One region of the Vibrio sp. SNU_ST1 genome, then DNA from elsewhere that is predicted to be linked to it. Evidence: predicted binding sites of a transcription regulator. Region 1 holds the regulator's gene; each other region holds the start of a gene.

The links. Region 1 encodes CRP, which controls carbon source genes, mostly activating them, when cyclic AMP is high. Its sites were predicted from a motif close to TGTGANNNNNNTCACA; they were not measured.
Region 2: the regulator CRP is predicted to act here: its motif matches at 1,427-1,442, upstream of Q5H80_RS04890 (ROK family protein).
Region 3: the regulator CRP is predicted to act here: its motif matches at 1,833-1,848, upstream of rppH (RNA pyrophosphohydrolase).

Annotation. Positions count from the first base shown of each region.
Region 1 is NZ_CP130748.1:2,913,598-2,921,119, reverse strand. Features, by position in the region: gene astD (succinylglutamate-semialdehyde dehydrogenase) at 1-1,194, shown strand, start outside; gene Q5H80_RS13000 (DUF1338 domain-containing protein) at 1,414-2,205, shown strand; gene crp (cAMP-activated global transcriptional regulator CRP) at 2,391-3,023, opposite strand; gene Q5H80_RS12990 (phosphoribulokinase) at 3,265-4,134, opposite strand; gene Q5H80_RS12985 (YheU family protein) at 4,212-4,424, opposite strand; gene Q5H80_RS12980 (hydrolase) at 4,519-5,511, opposite strand; gene Q5H80_RS12975 (TIGR02444 family protein) at 5,788-6,258, opposite strand; gene Q5H80_RS12970 (ABC transporter ATP-binding protein) at 6,255-7,522, opposite strand, start outside.
Region 2 is NZ_CP130748.1:1,084,865-1,092,386, forward strand. Features, by position in the region: gene pyk (pyruvate kinase) at 1-1,198, opposite strand, end outside; gene Q5H80_RS04890 (ROK family protein) at 1,518-2,735, shown strand; gene Q5H80_RS04895 (chemotaxis protein CheV) at 2,902-3,843, shown strand; gene Q5H80_RS04900 (error-prone DNA polymerase) at 4,153-7,245, opposite strand; gene Q5H80_RS04905 (DNA polymerase Y family protein) at 7,334-7,522, opposite strand, start outside.
Region 3 is NZ_CP130748.1:528,601-536,122, forward strand. Features, by position in the region: gene Q5H80_RS02335 (hypothetical protein) at 1-97, shown strand, start outside; gene Q5H80_RS02340 (DUF6482 family protein) at 290-601, shown strand; gene mutH (DNA mismatch repair endonuclease MutH) at 718-1,383, opposite strand; gene rppH (RNA pyrophosphohydrolase) at 2,000-2,518, shown strand; gene ptsP (phosphoenolpyruvate--protein phosphotransferase) at 2,521-4,770, shown strand; gene Q5H80_RS02360 (sulfite exporter TauE/SafE family protein) at 4,779-5,570, shown strand; gene lgt (prolipoprotein diacylglyceryl transferase) at 5,628-6,449, shown strand; gene Q5H80_RS02370 (thymidylate synthase) at 6,459-7,310, shown strand.

The sequences.
Region 1 (7,522 bases):
AAGCCTATTTGGGAAACTCGTACTGAAGCGGGTGCGATGGCGGGTAAAATCGCTATCTCAATCCGAGCTTACCACGAACGTACCGGCGAAGCTTCGCGTGAAGCGGCAGGCAACCAAATCGTACTGCGTCATCGCCCATTAGGCGTAATGGCGGTGTTTGGCCCTTACAACTTCCCAGGTCATCTGCCTAACGGTCATATTGTTCCGGCGTTGTTATCGGGTAATACCGTGGTATTTAAGCCTTCAGAACAGACACCTTGGACGGGTGAGTTTGCAATGAAACTGTGGCAAGAAGCGGGTCTTCCTGCTGGCGTAATCAACCTAGTACAGGGCGCTAAAGAGACAGGTATTGCATTGGCGGATGCTAAAGGCCTTGATGGCGTGCTATTCACTGGCAGTGCTAATACCGGTCATATCCTTCACCGTCAATTCGCGGGTCAACCGGGCAAGATGCTGGCACTAGAAATGGGCGGCAACAACCCTATGGTGATCAGTGACCAATACGGTGATGCTGACGCAACGGTTTATACCATTATCCAATCTGCTTTCATCAGTGCAGGTCAACGTTGTACATGTGCACGTCGCTTGTATGTTCCTGTTGGCGAGAAGGGCGATCAACTGCTCGATAAGCTCGTTGCGGCTACCTTGAAGATTCGTGTTGATCAGCCATTCGCTGAGCCAGCACCCTTCATGGGACCACAAATCTCGGAAGCGGCAGCTAAGTTCATTCTGGACGCGCAAGCTAATCTGCAATCGTTAGGTGGTGTAAGCCTAGTCGAAGCAAAAGCGGGCGAAGCGGCGTTTGTTTCTCCGGGGATTATCGATGCAACCAACATTGCTGAGTTGCCAGATGAAGAGTACTTCGGCCCATTGCTGCAAGTGGTTCGCTGCCAATCGCTAGAGCAAGCCGTTGAACTGGCTAATGACACACGCTTTGGTTTGTCTGCAGGCCTAGTTTCAACCGACGATTCAGAGTGGGAATACTTCGTTGACCATATCCGTGCGGGTATTGTTAACCGTAACCGCCAACTAACAGGCGCAAGTGGTGATGCACCATTTGGTGGCCCGGGTGCTTCAGGTAACCTACGCCCAAGTGCTTACTACGCGGCTGACTACTGTGCTTACCCAATGGCGTCAATGGAAGGCGGTGAAACTCAACTGCCAGCGACGTTTAGCCCAGGTATTGAGCTGTAGTTTAGGCTAATGAGTTATAGAACTGGGCTCATTCGCTAACAATGGAGAGAGGAAGTAGCAATTACACTTCCTCTTTTCATCCACGTCCAACACCTAGATTGGGCGGTAGATAATAATAGAACAAGTATGTCACAGGCTGATGGCTGCTGACTCTATGTCCAGCCTCTCCCTTTCTAATCCAAATTACTAGCTTGCTAGAACCTCTGACAAGGAGTCACCATGACGCCCGATCTACTCTTTAAATCATTATGGGACGATTACATTCACAGGCTTTGTCCATCGGCTGAGAAAGTTCATCATCTGCTGAAAGAAGATGAAGCGCTGATTAATGATCACATTGCATTACGTACTTTCAATGTTGCCCCTTTGGGCATTGAAACACTGGCTAAGCCTTTCCTTGAATTAGGCTACAAGGCTTGTGGCGACTACTTGTTTGAGAGCAAGAAGTTAGTGGCTAAGCATTACGAGCATCCAGATCCAAAACAACCAAAAGTGTTCATTAGTGAGTTGAAGGTCGAAGAGTGTTCAAGCGACTTACAACAGATCGTTGCTAAGTTGGTTGAGCAAGTTGACGCAAGTAAGCTTCAAGGTCATGAATTCTTGTTTGGGGGGCGCCTTTGGGGTTTGAGCTTCACGGATTTCCAAGCGCTAGCAAAAGAGAGTGAATACGCGTCTTGGTTAGCGGCTCATGGCTACGGTGCAAACCACTTTACGGTGAGTGTGAACCAACTCGATGCTTTTGGTGAAGTGCAGGCAGTGAATGATTACCTGAGCGAATCAGGCTTCACTATCAATGCATCTGGTGGTGAGGTGAAAGGCTCTCCAGAGGTATTATTAGAGCAATCATCAACAATGGCAGACAAAGTCCCAGTTTCATTTGTCGAAGGCAATGAGATGATTCCTGGCGGCTTCTATGAGTTCGCTAAGCGTTATGCGATGGCCAATGGTGAGCTATATACAGGTTTTGTCGCGGCATCGGCTGACAAGATCTTTGAAAGCACCAATGGTTAAAGAAAAATAAGAGCAAGGGATTTTCCCTAGAGATGCGGGTACGCTTCGCTTCGAGATACTTTAGAATAGTGAAGTCCGATTTCTAACTTTGCTTCCCGCATCTGTTCTCTAGATCTTTAGAAAACAAAAAAAGCCACTAAATTCGCATTTGGTGGCTTTCAAATTTTTGGCTCAGTTAATCGAGATTAACGAGTGCCGTATACCACGATGGTCTTACCGTGTGCAGAAATTAGGTTCTGCTCTTCTAGCATCTTCAAGATACGACCTACGGTCTCACGAGAACAACCAACAATCTGGCCAATCTCTTGACGAGTGATCTTGATTTGCATGCCGTCAGGGTGAGTCATTGCATCTGGCTGTTTTGCTAGGTTTAGTAGCGTTTGAGCGATACGACCTGTTACGTCAAGGAACGCTAAGTCACCAACCTTTTGGCTAGTTACTTGTAGACGGTTTGCCATTTGCGCTGAAAGACGCATTAGAATATCTGGGTTCACTTGGATAAGTTGACGGAATTTCTTGAAAGAAATCTCAGCAACTTCACAAGGAGATTTTGCACGAACCCATGCAGTACGCTCTTGGTCTTCTTCGAACAAGCCAAGCTCACCGATGAAGTCACCTTGGTTTAGGTAAGAAAGAATCATTTCCTTACCTTCTTCGTCTTTGATAAGAACTGCCACAGAACCTTTAACGATGTAGTACAAGGTTTCTGCCTTTTCACCAGCATGAATCAAAGTACTTTTTGAAGGGTACTTATGAATATGACAGTGTGAAAGGAACCACTCTAATGTTGGATCGGTTTGGGGTTTACCTAGAACCATAATATCTTACTTCCTCTGCAGGGTATGCTTGCCGCTTTCCATATTTTAGCTAAGCCTGAATTGACGTAGCTAGGATAAGAGCACTCGTTGAGTGCTGCAAGCTATCTTGTGTTTCGTTTAAGAATAGTATCCTTTTTCAGGTACTATTTCTTGATTTTAATCGTGACCAAGCTACGATTTTTTACGCAAAATTGTGCACATGATCACGGTATGAAAAGTAATCAACCAGAATGTTGTTTTGTTAGCCTATTTTCCCGGTTTCTATAAGTTGTTGCAGGATAGGCCTTACAATGAGCTCCATAGCAAAACTCATCTTGCCTCCTGGCACTACAAGCGTGTTATGACGTGACATAAATGAGCCATCAATCATAGCCAACAGGTAAGGGAAATCGACGTTTTTGATGCCGCGCAAACGTATAACAACGAAGCTTTCGTCTAAACTTGGGATCCCTTTTGCATTCAGTGGATTCGATGTATCTACGGTAGGGACACGCTGAAAGTTGATATGAGTTCGCGAAAACTGCGGGGTAATGTAGTTAAGGTAATCATCCATTGAGCGAACAATAGAATCCATCACCGCTTCGCGAGAGTGACCACGATCGCGTGTGTCACGAACGAATTTCTGGATCCACTCCAAGTTTACGATAGGTACCATGCCGATAAGCAGATCGACGTGTTGAGAAACATTGATGTCACCATCGACTACGCCACCGTGAAGACCTTCGTAGAACATCACATCTGAGTTTTCAGGGATCTCTTGCCATGGCGTAAAGGTGCCGGGCATTTGATTGTAAGGCACTGCTTCATCGAAGGTATGCAGATAGCTACGGACTTTTCCCGTGCCTTCATTGCCGTATTGACGGAAGAAATCTTCTAATGCACCAAAATCGTTAGCTTGTGGACCAAAGTAGCTGATGTGCTTACCTTGCTCGCGAGCCTTACGGATCTCGACATCCATCTCTGGTCGAGTGAAGCGATGGAAACTATCCCCTTCAACCCAAGCTGCCTTCACGTCCATCATATTGAACATTTTTCGGAAGGCTTCTGAGGTAGTGGTGGTGCCGGCTCCAGATGAACCCGTCACCGCAATAATTGGATGTTTAGCGGACATGACAACCCTTGTCTTTTGAGTAACTTACTTGTTAGCAATCGTTTACCACTATAACACGGCTCCTTTATGAGCGCAGCTTAGAAGCGTTTTGTGACTTGAATATCAACGGTTTCATGCAGTTCAGAAAACACGATACTCACTTCTCCTGAGGCTAATTGATGTTTCACTTGGTCAATTTTGTTTTGCAGTGAAATTTCTATGTCACCATAGTCTGTACCTTCACGCAGTACGAATTCTTTGATGAGGTTTTCCAGTGTCTCTGGCGCAATTTCTTGCCATGGGATGATCATAAATACTTCTCTCTTTTATGTTCATGGATAGGTTTATTGATGTCGAAATGAGTGAGTTTAGTTATATTTTACTGCTATTTACTAAGGCTCGTCATTATGCCGAATCTTGTAGACTTTCATAGTAGGCGGGTAATGCTTCTTCTAACCAAAACCTTGGCTTGAGTGTGCTGCCAGTAATGAACCCCACATGACCGCCTTTTTGAAACAGTCGATAATCGATGTTATCAGGTAGAACGAACTTTGGAATCACATCATCGGTCATGAAAGGATCGTCTTTGGCATGAATGATCTGAGTTGGCAGTTTGATCTTCTTGAGTTTAGGCAGTGCGGAGCATTGTGCATAATAATCTTGGGCATTTTTGAACCCATGCAGAGGCGCCGTGATTTGTTCATCAAACTCATACAGTTTGGTGATCTTCTTAATGGTTTCCGCTGTGACCCCCAGCTTTTCCTGTAGCAGGTTAACTTTTTTCAAGGCGTTTGATTTTAGAGAGTTGAGTAGATACTTCTTATAGAGCTTGGAGAAGCCCTGCTCAATGCGACTAGAACAACAAGCCAAGTCAAATGGAGCAGATACTATGGTCGCCGCCGACAGCAATGGGTCGTCTGCATACTCAGCCAAATAATTCGCCAGCATGTTACCACCCAAAGAGATACCAACTGCAACTTTGGGGTTGTTGGGGAACTGCGCGTGCAGATGCCTTAGGAAAAAGCGCGCATCTTCGACTTCACCTGAATGGTATGCACGAGCCAAGCGATTTGGTTTTCCGCTGCAACCTCTAAAGTGCATCATCACTGATAGCCAACCATCTTTAGCAAATGCATTCATCAGCCCGTTGGCGTAAGGGCTCTCAAAGCTCCCTTCTAATCCGTGGAATAGAACGAATATTGGCTTGTTACTTTTATCATCATTGCTTGGCGTGTCACCGTCTGGCGATTCACTCCATGCAAGGTCTAGGAAATCGCCGTCGGGAGTTTCTAAGGTCTGCCATTGAGGAGCAAACAACGCCTGCTTTCTAATAAATCTTGGCACTAAGGTTTGTAAATGTGGATTCGATAGGCCAGCGGCAGCGGTAAATATTGTCATAAAAACAGTCCATGCTTCTTTTATGGGCTTTGATAAAGTGTTGAGCTTTTAGCGAAACGCCCACGTTTTTATTTGAGCTTGGTTGATTCTTAGCATAAGCGCAAGGGTTTCACTGATATGATCGACCAAAACAGGCGATGGGTAACTGGTTGAATAATATCAAGGTTGGGCGTATTAAAGACTCCCCCAAATGTGTTTTAGTCAGCATGCGATCATGGTAGCGAGCGAGCGCAGTTAAGCTTGGAGCTTGATTGAATAAAAGGAAAAGGAAATGCGTTAGGGCTGTGGTGCTGGTTCAGAAAAAGCGTCGTAGAGATTTTCCGCCCCTAATAAACGACAGTACTGTAAAGCGAGCGGTGATTGTTGGTTCGCTGTAAGCTGAAGAGACTTAATACAGTCGACGAGGTCGGACTGTTGTTGCTTTTCAAGCTGCAGCTCAAATTGTAAGGCTTCACGGTAGAGTGAATCAACAACGTGTGCTTTGAGGTGTTTACGCAGCTCTCGATAACTATGAAGCAAGGTTTCAGAGCGACTTAAGCATTGTTGCACCTTGTGCCACTCCTCCTCAGCGAAAGAGAGTTGCTGCTCATCAAGCCATTTGAGAAGCAGCAGTAGATTGACGTTGCCATGGAATTGGTTTTGCAAAGCTAAGCACGCATCCTTAACACCGCGCACACTGTAATACTGAAGGCTAAATTGCCATAGTCGTTCCAGTGTTAATGATATTGGTGCGTGCTCTGGGCTCATAAGCTATCCATATCCAGTTCCATCTGCTCAAGCTCTTCTTGAGTGGACATCCAATCCATTTCAACTTCTTCTAGCTGTGACTTACTGCTCGCTTGTAGAGCGAGTACTTTATTCAGTTTAGCCTTATTTTCAGCTTCATAAAGTGAAGTGTCAGATAATTGCTGTTCAGCCTCTTCAAGATCAAGCGTCAACTTATCCATTTTCTTTTCAAACTGAGTCAATTGTTTGCGAATCGGCGCGGTTAGTTTTCTGAACTCTGCTTCTTTACGTTTCTGCTCTTTTTTTGCTGCTGCACTGTTGGCGCCATCTTTTGCTGGTGCCAATGCTTGTGCTTCTTTGCGCTCAACTTTCTGTTGTTCGGTTAGCCACTTGTAGTAATCGCTTAAATCACCATCAAACGGTGCTACTTGGCGGTCGTGTACAAGGTATAAATCATCGGTAGTCGCACGCAGTAGGTAACGGTCGTGCGATACGATAACCATTGCGCCTTCAAACGTCTGCAGGGCAAAAGTTAGCGCTTGACGCATGTCGAGATCCAAGTGGTTGGTTGGTTCATCGAGTAGTAATAGGTTCGGTTTTTGCCATACCAGCAGAGCCAATACCAAACGCGCTTTTTCACCACCAGAGAACGGTGCCACTTTATCGAGCGCTTTTTCACCTTGGAAACCGAAGCTACCTAGGTAATCACGCAGTTGTTGCTCGGTGTGTCTTGGCGCAATCTGCATCATGTGCTGAAGTGGTGTCTCTTCCGGGTGCAGTGTCTCTAATTGGTGTTGGGCAAAGTAACCCATTTTAACGCCTTGCGAATAACTTAGCTCGCCACCTTGTTGTTTCAGTTCACCTGAAAGCAGCTTAATCAGCGTCGATTTACCTGCACCATTTCGACCAAGCAAACCAATACGGCTGCCCGGTACTAGGTTTAGGCGAATCTTCTCTAGAATCAGATTGTCATCGTAACCTGCAGATACCTCGTCCATCATCATGATTGGGTTTGGTAGTGCGTCTGGTTCTCTAAATTCAAAGCTGAAAGGGTTATCAAACTGAGCGGGCAGTACTTGTTCCATTTTCTCTAGCGCTTTAATACGGCTTTGCGCTTGGCGAGCTTTTGAAGCTTTATAACGGAAACGGTCAATGTAGCTCTGCATGTGCGACATTTGTTTCTGCTGCTTTTGGTACATCGCTTGTTGCAGAATTAGTTTTTGCGCTCGTTGGGTTTCGAACGACGAGTAGTTACCGGTGTATTCATTGAGCAGTTGATTTTCAA
Region 2 (7,522 bases), 1.4 Mb from region 1:
TTAGGCGAGACATCATCAGTGCAGTGCGGCCTGACTCAGTGAGAGTGACTACGCCTTTAATGCCTTCCATATGGTTTGCCGAGTAGATAGTCGCCATCGAAACGGTTTCTTCTGCGGTCACAAAGGTGCGATCAATTCGGTAATTGGATTGGTTGTTAATTCCCGCCATTTTCTCAGCACCAATACATACTTCAGCCATCGATTTTACGGTTTCGACCGGGTAATCACCTGCAGCTGTTTCACCTGAAAGCATGACCGCATCTGTTCCATCAAGCACCGCATTGGCAACGTCCATGACTTCGGCACGGGTTGGCATTGGCGCTGAAATCATCGACTCCATCATTTGGGTTGCGGTGATCACCGTTCGGTTAAGCGCTCTAGCACGGCGTATAAGCTGTTTTTGTACTCCGACCAACTCAGGGTCGCCAATTTCGACTCCGAGGTCACCACGAGCCACCATGACCACATCTGAGGCCATTATGATGTCATCCATGTTCTCAATAGTGGCTACCGTCTCAGCTCGCTCTACTTTTGCTACAAGGTGAGCTTCTAAACCTGCTTCTCGTGCGAGCTGACGAGCGTAGTGCATGTCTTCGCCGTTGCGTGGAAAAGACACCGCGAGGTAATCCACTTTGATTTGTGCGGCGGTGACGATGTCGCGCTTGTCTTTTTCTGTCAGGGCTTCTGCGGAAAGGCCGCCGCCTTTCTTGTTTATGCCTTTATTATTCGAGAGAGGGCCGCCAATAATGACTTTGGTATGCACGCGACAACCTTCCACTTCGGTTACTTTTAGCTGAACACGACCATCGTCGAGCAATAGGATGTCGTTAGCTGAAACGTCGTTAGGTAATTCTTTATAATCAAGGCCGACCGCTTGTTGGTTGCCTTCGCCTAAACCTAGGCTACTGTCGAGAGTAAATTGGTCACCAACGGCAAGTTGGATTTTGCCATCTTTGAATGTTGACACTCGAATCTTGGGACCTTGTAAGTCACCGAGAATAGCGATCTGAGTACCAAGTCTTTTGGCTATTGCTCGGACATTTTCTGCACGTTGTATATGGTCGTCGCTAGTGCCGTGAGAGAAGTTCATACGGACGACATTGGCACCGGCTTTGATGATCTCTTCAAGCACGTTACCTTTATCAGTAGAAGGACCTAGCGTTGTGACGATTTTCGTTTTTCTTAATTCGGCTGTCATGAATACTCCTAGAGTGAGGCCAAGTAATCTTTTAAAAGACTGAATTAAGTATATGCATTAATTGATTATTTATTGGGAGCTATGAGGATATTTCTTTATTTGTATCTAATTATTGAATTCAGGGCTCAATAACGATGTTTCATTAAGAAAATTAAGTCTCAATTTATCGATGTAGGTACTAATTTTTCTCGAACTATTTGACTAGATACACAAAGATTCATGTATATACGTGATACGGGTCACGGCGATATACCAAGTGACTTCACAATTACTTCGCAAAGTAAAAAAATTACCGTGTTGATGATTTCTGGAGCGTAAAATGTACATGGCTCAACCGGGCCATATTGATCATATCAAACAGGTCAATGCTGGTCGTGTATATAAACTAATTGACCTTAAAGGTCCTATTTCTCGTATCGATCTGTCCAAGCAAAGTGAGTTGGCCCCGGCGAGTATTACTAAAATTACCCGTGAACTCATTGAAGCTCACCTTATTCACGAAACGACGGTTCAAGAAGCCACGACTCGTGGGCGTCCTGCTGTCGGTCTGCAAACCAATAATGAAGGTTGGCAGTTTCTGTCGATGCGTCTTGGTCGTGGGTATCTCACTATCGCGCTTCATGAATTGGGCGGCGATGTTCTTATCGATACCAAGATTGATATTCATGAACGTGACCAAGACGATGTACTTGCGCGTCTTCTGCATGAAATTGATGAGTTTTTCCAAACTTATGCCGAGCAACTCGATAGGGTAACAAGTATTGCGGTTACGCTACCGGGGCTTGTAAACTCTGAGCAGGGAATTGTGTTGCAGATGCCACACTACAACGTTAAAAATTTAGCGTTGGGTCCTGAGATCTACAAAGAAACAGGTCTACCTGTCTTTATTGCCAATGATACCCGAGCGTGGGCATTAGCAGAGAAGCTGTTTGGTCACTCTCAAGATAATGATAATTCCGTTCTTATCTCGATTCACCACGGTGTAGGCGCTGGGATCATTCTCGACGGCCGAGTTTTGCAAGGTCGCCACGGCAACATCGGTGAGCTGGGTCATATTCAGATCGATAAACAAGGCAAGCTTTGTCATTGTGGTAATCGAGGCTGTTTAGAAACGGTTGCTAGTTCACAGGCTCTCCGTGAGCAAGTCAAAGAACGACTGGGCAATGGTGAAGCATCATCACTAACGGCGTTTGAAGATGTCACAATTGAACAGATCTGCGCTGCTGCTGCTGATGGTGATCCACTGGCTGTTGAAGTGATTGAACAGTTAGGTCGTTACTTAGGTGCCGCGATAGCGATTGTGATCAATCTTTTCAATCCTGAGAAAATCTTGATAGGTGGTGTTATCAACCAGGCTAAAAGCGTGTTGTATCCTGCGATTCAAAAGTGTATCGAAGAGCAGAGTTTATCGGTTTACCATCAAGATTTAGAGCTGGTGGAATCTCGATTCTATAAACAAGCAACCATGCCAGGTGCTGCGCTTGTTAAACAAGCTTTATATGATGGCCAATTGTTAATGAAAGTGATTGAAGGCTAATCCTTTTTTATCGTTTTTATCCTTCCTTGAACCCTTTCCATGCACTTAAACTATGTATAACAACATTTGTTGTACTTAGTTTAAGCATCTGTGTATTTGCACTTTGCTTTAACCTATCGATTTAGGCTATTGTAGCCACAGTTATTATTTGTCACTAAGGTGTTGTATGTCTGGCGTTTTAAATTCTGTTGATCAGAGAACTAAACTCGTCGGTGAAAACCGTCTGGAACTCTTGTTATTCAGCTTAAATAGTCGCCAACTATTTGCGATTAACGTATTTAAAGTTAAAGAAGTCTTAAAAGTGCCTGTACTCACTCGCTTGCCAGGCTCTCACCATCACATTACGGGTGTTGCTTCTTTACGTGGTGAATCTGTACCTGTGATTGACTTACGCAGTGCGATTGGTTTCCCACCATCACGTGATGAGACTCAAGAAAACAACTTGATCATTACCGAATACAACCGAACCGTACAAGGCTTCTTGGTTGGACAAGTTCGCAATATCGTGAATACGACATGGACAGAAATCCAACCACCACCAAAGACTACGGGTCGAGCAAATTACTTAACTGCTATCACGCATATCCAAGAAGAAGAGCAGCACAAAATCGTTGAGATCATCGATGTTGAAAAGGTGTTAGCGGAGATCATCGACTACGATGTGTCGATTTCTGACGGTGTTCTAGATCAGCAGTTAGCGAATGAAATGGTTGGCCGTAATGTGCTTATCGTGGATGATTCTTCAACAGCACGCAACCAGATCAAAGGCACCTTGTCGCAACTTGGTTTGAACATTATTGAATGTTGTGACGGCTTAGAAGCACTGACTTTACTTAAGAAGTGGTGTGATGAAGGTAAAGACATCAATCAAGAAATATTATTGATGATCACCGATGCCGAAATGCCAGAAATGGATGGCTACAAACTGACTCATGAAGTTCGAACTGATCCTCGAATGCATGACTTGTTTATTACGCTAAATACTTCATTAAGTGGTAGTTTCAATGAAGCCATGGTTGAGAAAGTAGGGTGTAATCGCTTTATTTCTAAATTCCAACCAGACCTCTTAGTTGAAGTGACTCAAGAGCGAATGCGTCAGATTTTATAATTGATGCAGCTGTACGGTTTGTTTCGAATGACCTTGGCGAAAACGTTTGCTATTATTTGATGTTGCATGTTTTTTAACAAAATATGCTCAACTACTAACGTAACTTTTCACGCACAATCTAAGGTAGTTCCTCTGAATGATATGGTTAACGTCTAAAGTCGTCATGACTTTGAGCTTATTACTGTATAGGGAATTTAAGAAAAGACGTACGGAAGCGGACGTTGAGGTATAACTCAACAACTTGAATTTAAGGGAAGCGGATGCTTCCCTTTTTCGTTTCTAGCGTTTCTTGGAGGGCAACTTGATTCGTTAATGAAAATCTCGGGATTTGGTGTTCAAACCAATAATTTCATCGGTAATATCGATGAGTTTACCCGCTATAACATGCACAACTTCGCCTTCCTTTTCTAATATTCCTTGTACTTTTAACGCTTTGGCTGTCAGATAAGCTTGCTGTTGAGCGCGCGCGGTTGCTCCCCATACCACGACATTAATATTGCCCGTGTTATCCTCTAATGTGACAAAGGTAACACCTGCCGCGGTTCCGGGCGATTGCTTGCCTGTGACCAATCCAACAACCGTGACCATAGATTTGTGTCTTTGTTGTTTCAAGTCTTTCATATGGGTGAACCGACCAAGTCGGTTAGCTTCTTCTAGCAAAGTGATTGGGTGCTTATTCAATGAAATTCCGACACTGGTGAAGTCTTCGAGTAGATCTTGCATCTCATTGGGTTTGTGCAGTGCATGTTCGTCATGTCCATCCCCAGCATCGTCATAGATTTGGCTAAACAGAGGTAAATCAGAAGCGGAGTCCATGATCGCCCAGCGAGTCTGGAAGCGGTCTCCCGATACGTTATGTAGCGCATTGGCCGATGCCAGTAGCTCGATATCTTTCTTATTCATCGATAACTGTTTCACCTGGCTAGGATGGCGATAACCGGATTGTGGACGATTGGCGAGCACACTTTGAATCCCATGTTCGCTGAATCCTTTGATTTGTCGCAGCCCTAAGCGAATCGCTAAACCATTCTGATGTTCAACGACTATGTGGCTGTCTTGTGAGGCGTTCACACATACCGGAAGAACTACCACATTGTGTCGTTGTGCGTCTTGTACCAACTGTGATGGGCTATAAAACCCCATAGGTTGGCTATTGAGCAAGGAAGCATAGAAGCATTCTGGGTAGTAGCATTTCAACCAAGCTGAGCAATAGGCTAGCACCGCAAACGAAGCGGAGTGGCTTTCAGGAAAACCGTATTCACCAAAACCGCATATCTGTTTAAAGATCTGTTCGGCAAACTCTGTCTCATAACCGCGTTTTTGCATGCCTTCGATGAGCTTGTTTTTAAACTTAAAGACGTTGCCATTTTTTTTCCAATCGGCCATCGCACGTCTGAGCTGATCCGCCTCTCCACCTGTGAATCCTGCAGCCACCATCGCGAGTTTAATCACTTGCTCTTGGAATATCGGTACACCCAAGGTGCGCGACAGTACAGATTCCACGTCTTTAGATGGATAATTGATTGGCTCAATGCCATCTCGACGCTTGAGAAACGGATGCACCATATCGCCCTGAATAGGACCTGGACGAACGATAGCGATTTGAATCACCAAGTCGTAATAAGTATTCGGCTTAAGCCTTGGCAGCATGCTCATTTGCGCACGTGACTCAATTTGGAATATCCCGACCGTATCTGCTCGCTGAATCATGCCGTAAACCTGAGGATCGTCCTTAAGGCGAGTGATCTCAGCAATGGTCAGTGATCGCCCGTGAATGCGTTTGATTAGGTCGAAACATTTACGAATCGCAGAGAGCATACCCAGTGCAAGCACATCGACTTTAAGCAGCCCCAAGGTTTCAAGGTCATCCTTATCCCATTGAATTATGGTTCGTTCGTGCATAGCGGCATTCTCGACGGGAACCAATTCATACAAAGGGCCAGAAGAGATCACAAAGCCACCAACGTGCTGAGACAGGTGGCGTGGAAAGCCGATGATTTCATTCACCAAATGGATAAACTGCTGACCCTTTAAAGAGTCAGGTTGCAGTCCTAATTGGGTTAATTGTGCTTGCCAACCTAAGCTTTTATCTCTGCGATTAGTGTTTTTAATGAAGTAATCAAGTTGAGTTTCTTGTAGCCCCAATGCTTTACCGACATCTCTAACCGCACTTTTAAAGCGATAAGAAATGACCGTAGCAGCAAGCGCAGCCCGTTCTCTACCGTATTTTTTGTAGATGTATTGGATGACTTCTTCACGGCGTTCGTGTTCAAAGTCGACATCAATATCAGGCGGCTCATCACGCTCTTTACTGATGAAGCGCTCAAACAGCACTGAGATTTGTCTTGGGTCGACAGAGGTGATTTCTAAGCAGTAACAAACAACGGAATTAGCCGCTGATCCTCGACCTTGATAAAGAATGCCTTGGCTTTTCGCAAACATGACGATGTCGTGAATGGTGAGAAAAAAGAAAGGGTAGTCGAGCTCGCCAATCAGCCCCAGTTCTTTATCTATGATTTGTTGAATGTCATTAGGCACGCCTTGCGGGAAGCGAGTTCGTTTTCCTTTCTCGACTAACATGCGTAGATAGCTCATGGGTGTCTCACCTTGAGGAATCAGTTCACTGGGGTATTCGTATCGCAAGCTATCTAAATCAAATTCACACAGCTCAGCGATACGATTGCTCTCTTCTAGCCACTCAGTTTTGAATATATGAGAGAGCTTATTGATACTCCGTAAACAGCGCTCGGCATTAGCGAGTAAGTGACTGCCCACTTCGGTAATGGGCTGTTGGTACTTTATTGCAGTGAGTGAGTGCTGTAAGGGTAAGCGGTTCGCATTGTGCATCAGCACGCCACCACAAGCTGTAATCGGCAGTTGGTGATGTTGTGACAGCTCAACGCAGTAATCTGTGTATTGCTGGTCGGTTTGCTTTAGGTGTCGTTGTAAGCCGATCCAAAGCCGACCTGAATGGTGCTGGGAGAGCCATTGCCCCCAGTGCGCGTCTTCATTTTTCTGTTGAGGAAACCAAAGAATGAAGCAGTGTTTAGCCGACATGATATCCCACTCAGAGAGCTGATAATGTCCTTTGCTACTACGACGTCTCGCATTGGTAATAATACGACACAGCTCGGCATAGGCCTTTCTATTCGGACATAACAAGACAACTTGGCACTCTTCATTTAACCAAAACATGCTTCCGACAATTTGCTTGAGCGACAGTTTATGTTGCTTGATTGCTGAGTGAACCTTAACGATGCCCGCGACTGAGCACTCATCAGTAACCGCGAGTGCTTTGTAACGTAAGAAGTCGGCCTGTAAAACAAGCTCTTCCGCATGCGAAGCTCCCTCTAGAAAGGAGTAATTACTTTGGCAAAATAGCTCTGAGTATTGCTGAGACATAACGTAATCTCACTTAACCATTGCGGATGAATATGATTGAAAAGGGCGTTTAAATGAAGCAAGTTGCAAGAACGACTTACTAAACTGACTAGCTGAACAAACCGTGCAAGAACCACTGTTTATCGGGTGTTCTAAAGATCCATAACCATCGACCGTTTTCACTGTGAGCAATAAAGTAGTCACGAATGATTTTCTCGCCATCCCACCATCCAGAAACAATGCGCTCAGGGCCTTGAGATAAAGTGACGCTCTCGGTTAAGGCTTCGGGCTCGGGCAG
Region 3 (7,522 bases), 850 kb from region 1:
TGGTCGACCAATTGGTTTTTCTGAGCCTGAAGTCGTCACGATTGAACGTCGAGTACGCCATCTTCGTCGTGTCCTAAGTGCGCGAATACCGACGTAATCTGCGGGGTTGATAGCACCGTTCAACCCCTAAGATAAGTCACAGTGATGGTTATGGTGTCGAAAGTGCAAATTTTTGAACTAGAACTGGCCAAAAAAGAGAAGCTCTTGCTTCTCTTTTTTGCTTTTTTAAGTCGTTATCTAGTAAAGGTAAATAGTTCGGCTAAGCTTTATAGAGCAAGGGAGGCTGACTATGCAGAAGCATCAATTAGACATGTGGTTACATGGAGAGCACAAAGACTCTTATCAGACACCGAAAGTGTACGTTATTGGTTGCTCTGATATCTCTGAATATTTACTGGCGGTGGAGTACAAACACAAGCTAGAACCGGTGAAGCAAGACGGCGAGCCGCTTCACTTTGGATCCTTGGAGCAAGTGAAAGAGGAATTACTCCGGCTCGGCTTTGAAAAGGCCTACCTTCGCTTGCACAACGCGTATGATGAGTTTGGTAATGAACCAAACCAAAGCTACTGCGATATTGAACTGGCGCTCAAACCTCATTAGAGAGTATTTTTAACGAGCGTTGTAGTGAGAAATTACTTCTAAATTGAGACGGTTTATAACGTACTGATCTTTTAGCCTATCTACGTTAGATAAAAACCTCTATGCGTAATGGCTTTCTATGCGTAATAGGTTGTCAGCAATCTGTGGGTGAATTGAGTTCGTAGATAGAAACCACGAGGTTTGGTCTTTATTGGTTTTCCACTTGCACCGTAAGCTTCTGTTAACACACGACTGTTGGCGGCTTTTGGTCGTAAATGCAGTGCTTCGCCGTGTCTTGCTGTTATCTGTTCAACATTACCTAACACGATCAATTCCATCAACTCTTCCCAATCTGTTTTCAATAGTTCGTCTTCAGCCTGGCTTGGTGTCCACAATAAAGGGGATCCTACATGCCTTTCTGTCAGCGGGATCTCTCTTTCTCCCTCTACTGGGATCCACAACACTTTAGACAGCTTGTTTCGAACGTGACTGGTTTCCCAAGTTATGCCTTGCACGCCCATCAATGGCGCGACACAAACAAAGGTGGTTTCGAGTGGCTTCCCTGAATAGCCAATCGGGATACTTTTTAGCTCGATCCCGAGCTTGGCAAAATCTTGTTCTGGTTTACTGCCAGCTGGCGCACCCAAGTGCCATTCCAATAGTTGTCCAACCCAGCCTTTATCTCGCTTTAGGTCGTTTGGTACAACCATATTGGCTTCATCGGCGAGCTCTTTGAAGGTCATTCCTGCAATAGCATATGCTCTGTCTAACAGCTCTTGTTGTGTTTGTGGTTCTGGTTTCATAATAAAAGGCATGATCAAAAAAATGATTTTACCAGAAGTTATCACCATATGACGACTGGTTAAGAAATGATCGCCTTGCTAGAGAAGGGATCAAACTCATGGTTATCCACAGGACATGAAGGTAATTAATTGAAATATTAATTTGGTGGATAAATAAACAGGGGTTTGTAGGGGATAAACTGCTTGATTAATAGGGTTTGAAATGAATCTTTCACTTACTAGTGTGGATAAACATCGGAGTGGTTGATCTTTGACCACGGACGGTTTTTAAAAGATCTTTTACTTTTCTCATGTTTTTAAAATTGATGGTTTCATTTTAATTGATTGATTTTAAGTTGTTTTTGTTGGTGGTGGGTGATTTTTGGTTTTTGGTTCTGATGAATCTATGGATTAAAAAAAACGATTGCGGGTAATTCTTCACATAGTTATTCACAGAAAAGGTGAATAAATGTGGTCTATGTCTCACTCTTGTGTGGGTAACTAAGATTTGAGCGAAACTTATCCATATTCGTAGTTATTATTCATAAATATAGCGCTTGTCACGTCACTAAGTTTGCTCCGATTGGGGATATGTGGAAAAATCAGTGTAATTAAAAATTTAGATAGAGGTTGGCCAGTGATAGATGGCGATGGTTACCGATTAAATGTTGGTATTGTAATCTGTAACAACCATGGTCAGGTCTTCTGGGCTAAACGATACGGGCAACATTCATGGCAATTCCCTCAAGGGGGAATAGATGAAGGTGAGACTCCGGAACAGGCAATGTACCGCGAGTTGTATGAAGAGGTTGGCCTTACTAAAAAGGATGTAAAGATCGTCGCGACAAGTCGTCATTGGTTACGCTATAAGCTGCCCAAACGACTGGTTCGGTGGGATTCTAAACCTGTCTGTATTGGACAAAAACAGAAGTGGTTTCTTTTACGCTTAGATTGCGATGAATCGCATATCAATATGCAGCGTGGAAGCACACCTGAGTTTGATGGTTGGCGTTGGGTGAGTTACTGGTACCCAGTTCGACAAGTTGTTTCTTTCAAGCGAGATGTTTACCGTCGAGCAATGAAGGAATTCGCATCTTTAGCAATGCCGTTTAAAGAGCGAAAAACAAAAGGAAAACGCAAATTGCGTAGAGGTTAAGCATGCTCAGCCAACTAAGGGAAATAGTTGAACACGTATCAAGAGTTGAAGATGTGTCGACGGCTCTTGATATTTTGGTGAAAGAGACATGCAGTGCGATGCAGACAGAGTGCTGCACCGTGTATCTAGCGAATAATGATATGCAGCGCCTTGAGTTGATGGCAACTCAAGGCCTGATCTTTGAAGGGAATAGTATTCACATTGGTTTTGACGAAGGCTTAGTTGGCCTTGTCAAAAGAAGTGCTGAACCTATTAACCTTGCACAGGCATCTGCTCACCCAGCTTATAAGTTTTTTCCAGAACTAGGAGAAAGTGTTTACCACTCTTTTCTAGGCACTCCGATTATCCATCGCAAGCAAGTGCTTGGCGTTTTGGTTATTCAACAGAAATCTCCTCGTTTATTCAGTGAAATGGAAGAGTCTTTCCTTGTCACTCTCTCAGCTCAACTTGCGGTTATTGTGGCGCATGCCCAAACTCAAGGCCATTGGCTTCTTGAGCAACAAAAGCTGCCTTCCATTAAAGGTATTGCTGCATCATCCGGTGTTGCTATCGGTGATTTATGGTGGGACAACACACAACCTGAATTAACCGATGTTTACCCAGCATCGACGCTCAACGTTGAAAGAGAGCATGAGTTGTTGGCGGTTGCGGTCGAAAATGCCCTCAACGACTTCAAGCGCATGCGAAAGCGCTTAGATAGTGAAATCAACAAAGATGCGTTGGCGATCTTTGATCTGTTTACCCACTTACTCAACGACCCTATGTTGCGTAAGGATCTGAAAAGCCAAATTCAAAAAGGTGACAAGGCCGATTGGGCATTAAGACAGGTAGTTGAGAGTTACTCTAACCGCTTTGCCCGTATGTCTGATGTCTACCTTCGAGAGCGGGCACAAGACATTCGCGAACTGGGTCAAAGGCTGCTCTATTTCCTTCATAACTCAGAGCACGAGCTGCGCACGTTAGATAAACCGATTATTTTGGTGGTTCGTGAGTTAACGGCCTCTGTATTAGCGTCTATTCCTAAAGAAAAACTATTAGCGGTTATTTCCTTGGAAGGGGCGGCGAACTCGCACGCAGCGATTTTGTCTCGAGCTTTGGGTATTCCTTCTGTTATGGGGGTTAATCTTAACCTTTCGCAAGCTAATGGTAAGCAAGCGATTGTTGATGGGTATAGCGGTGAGATCTTTATTGAACCGACTAAAAACCTGCTCAAAGAGTATCGTGGGCTGATTCTAGAAGAGAGTGAGCTCTCCTCTATGGTCAATCGAGAACTGTACTTACCGGCAAAAACGAAAGACGACAAGCAAGTCGAGATTCTGCTTAATGCGGGTTTGAGTGCAGACACTAACATCGCTATCAACCAAGGGGTTGATGGGGTTGGTCTGTATCGAACCGAAATTTCTTTCTTGTTGCAGCAAAGGTTTCCGTCAGAGGACGAACAATTCAAGCAGTATCGTTCTGTGCTTGCGAGTTACCCTGAGAAGCAAGTGGTGATGCGAACCTTGGATATTGGTGGAGATAAGGCGTTACCTTACTTCCCAATAGAAGAAGACAATCCATTCCTTGGTTGGCGTGGCATTCGTTTTACCCTTGATCATCCTGACATCTTTATTATCCAATTGCGCGCGATGTTACGTGCGAGTTGTGATAGCCAAAACTTGAGTATCTTGTTGCCGATGATCTCTAGCACTCAAGAACTGGATGATACTGTTCAACTCATCGAGCAAGCCTACGATGAAGTGCATGAACTCGACAGTCGAGTTCGTATGCCGCGTATCGGTATCATGATTGAAGTGCCATCCATGCTTTACCTTCTTCCGCTTATTGCGGATAAAGTTGATTTCGTTTCGGTGGGCACCAATGACTTAACTCAATATTTATTGGCGGTTGACCGGAACAATTCCCGTGTCTCTGATGTCTATGAATCCATGCACCCTGCAGTGATCATGGCATTGAAACACATCCATGATACTTGTAAGCAATATCAATTGCCGGTGTGTATATGTGGCGAGTTAGCCGGTGACCCGATGGGCGCGCTACTATTGATTGGATTGGGGTATGAGACGTTAAGTATGAATACCTCGAATGTCGCAAGAACTAAATATTTGATTCGTCAATCGAACTTGGCTGAATTACAGGATTTGGCAAATAAGGCACTTTCAAAACCGTATGGTAGTGACATCTATAGTATGATGCTGAACTATTTCGAAGAGCGTGAGTTTACTGGCTTCATTCGAGCAGGTAAAAAATAGGATTTAACGTGTCATATGAACTGATAGGCTTGCTAGCAGGCCTTGGTGCTATTGTTGGTGTTTTAGCTGGCTTGCTAGGCATTGGTGGTGGTTTACTGGTGGTTCCAGCCTTACTCTTTTTGCTTCCTAAAGCGGGCATCCCTCAAGAGTTTGCGATGCAAATGGCATTGGCTACCTCGTTATCAACCATTATCGTTACGTCGGGATCCTCTGCGATTAACCATTTAAAATTGGGTAACGTAGAGATATTTGTCGTTAAATGGTTGATGCCAGGTGTCGTGATAGGTGGCTTCCTCGGTTCTTTCGTGGCCGATGTGATTCCAGCTCAATACTTACCAAAAGTCTTTGGTGTGATTGTCTTGGTATTGGCGTTGAAAATGCTGTTGTCGATTCGCTCTAAGAGCCAAAAGTCGATGCCGGGTTCAGCTAAAACCGTGTTGTGTGGTGGCGGTATTGGTTTGGTATCAAGTTTAGCGGGCATTGGCGGTGGGTCTTTATCGGTACCTTTCCTTAACCATCACGGTGTGGAAATGCGTAAAGCCGTCGGCTCATCTTCGGTATGCGGTTGTGTTATCGCGATTTCGGGAATGCTAGGTTTCATTTGGCATGGATCTTCTGTCGATGATCTTCCTGCGTATAGCTTAGGTTATGTTTATCTGCCGGCTTTGATTGCGATATCTTGTACCTCAGTGTTGACCACTCGAGTGGGGGCGAAACTGGCCACTCAATTACCAACCTCTGTGCTGAAGAAATTCTTTGCGGTATTTTTAATGTTTATAGCAGCGACAATGCTGCTGTAGTGTCTTTTCTGTTAGTTATTGAGCTAACCGTTGATCAATTTAGATAGAGAGCCAAGTATGTCTCAGGGTTTTATCGAATTCCCAAATATCGATCCTGTTCTTATTGAACTAGGACCAATCTCAGTTCGTTGGTACGGTCTAATGTACCTTGTTGGTTTTATGTTTGCGCTTTGGTTAGCAAACCGCCGAGCTGATCAACCTGATAGTGGTTGGACTCGAGAGCAAGTATCAGATCTACTGTTTGCTGGTTTTCTAGGTGTGGTATTGGGTGGTCGTATTGGCTACGTGCTTTTCTACAACTTTGACCTTTTCCTAGCAGACCCACTTTACCTCTTTAAGGTATGGACTGGTGGTATGTCTTTCCACGGTGGTTTACTTGGTGTTATCACTGCGATGTTCTGGTATGCGAAAAAGAATGGTCGAACCTTCTTTGGTGTCGCAGACATGATCGCGCCATTGGTTCCATTTGGTTTAGGCATGGGTCGTTTAGGAAACTTCATGAACAGTGAGCTTTGGGGCCGTGTGACTGATGTGCCATGGGCAATCGTCTTCCCGAATGGTGGTCCACTTCCTCGTCATCCATCTCAGCTTTATGAAATGGCGCTTGAAGGTATTGTGTTGTTCTTTATCTTGAACTGGTTTATCAAAAAGCCGCGTCCTCTTGGTTCTGTGTCAGGGTTATTCCTAGCAGGATATGGTACATTCCGCTTCTTAGTAGAATACGTACGTGAACCTGATGCTCACCTAGGTTTGTTCGGTGGATTTATCTCTATGGGACAAATTCTGTCACTGCCAATGGTTATCATCGGTGTGCTGATGATGGTTTGGGCATACAAGCGTGGTCACTACAAAGATGAATTACCACAACAAACGAAGTAAGGAATTGGTGTGAAACAGTATTTAGATCTCTGTCAGCGTATCGTTGATGACGGTACTTGGATTGAAAATGAACGCACGGGCAAGCGCTGCCTAACCGTGATCAATGCTGACCTGGAATATGATGTTGGTAATAACCAGTTCCCTCTAGTAACAACGCGTAAGAGCTTCTGGAAAGCGGCGGTTGCTGAACTGCTTGGCTACATTCGTGGTTACGATAATGCTGAAGATTTTCGCAAGCTAGGGACTAAAACTTGGGATGCGAATTCGAACCTGAACGAAGCATGGCTGAATAACCCTTACCGTAAGGGTGAAGACGACATGGGCCGTGTTTACGGCGTTCAAGGACGTGCATGGGCGAAACCTGATGGCGGTCATATCGACCAACTAAAGAAGATTGTTGATGATCTAACTAACGGTATTGATGACCGTGGCGAGATCTTAAACTTCTATAACCCTGGTGAGTTCCACATGGGATGTTTGCGTCCGTGTATGTACAGCCATCACTTTTCTCTACTTGGTGAGACTCTGTACTTAAACAGTACTCAACGCTCTTGTGACGTGCCTTTAGGTCTGAACTTCAACATGGTTCAAGTGTATGTGTTCCTCGCTATCATGGCGCAAATCACAGGCAAGAAAGCGGGTGTGGCTTACCACAAGCTTGTTAACGCTCATATCTATGAAGATCAACTAGCACCAATGCGCGATGTTCAGTTGAAGCGTGAGCCGTTAGCTGGCCCAACATTCCATATCAATCCTGAGATTAAGTCCCTAGAAGATTTGGAAACATGGGTAACGATGGATGACTTCTGGGTTGAAGGCTACGAATGTCATGAAGCGATTAAGTACCCATTCTCGGTTTAACCTAATCCGCTTTGTTTGATCGAAAGGCTGCCTCTGTGCAGTCTTTTTTGTATCTAAGTTGTAGTGACGAGTAATCGAGATGCGAAGAGCATGAGATGTCGTTATTCCCTAGACTGACGAAGGAGGGAGTAGGGAATCTCTTTCGTGGTGTGTTTGTGAGATTCCTTATCACGCTCGTGCCTCGCTGTAGGGAATAACGTTTTATTTGCTTT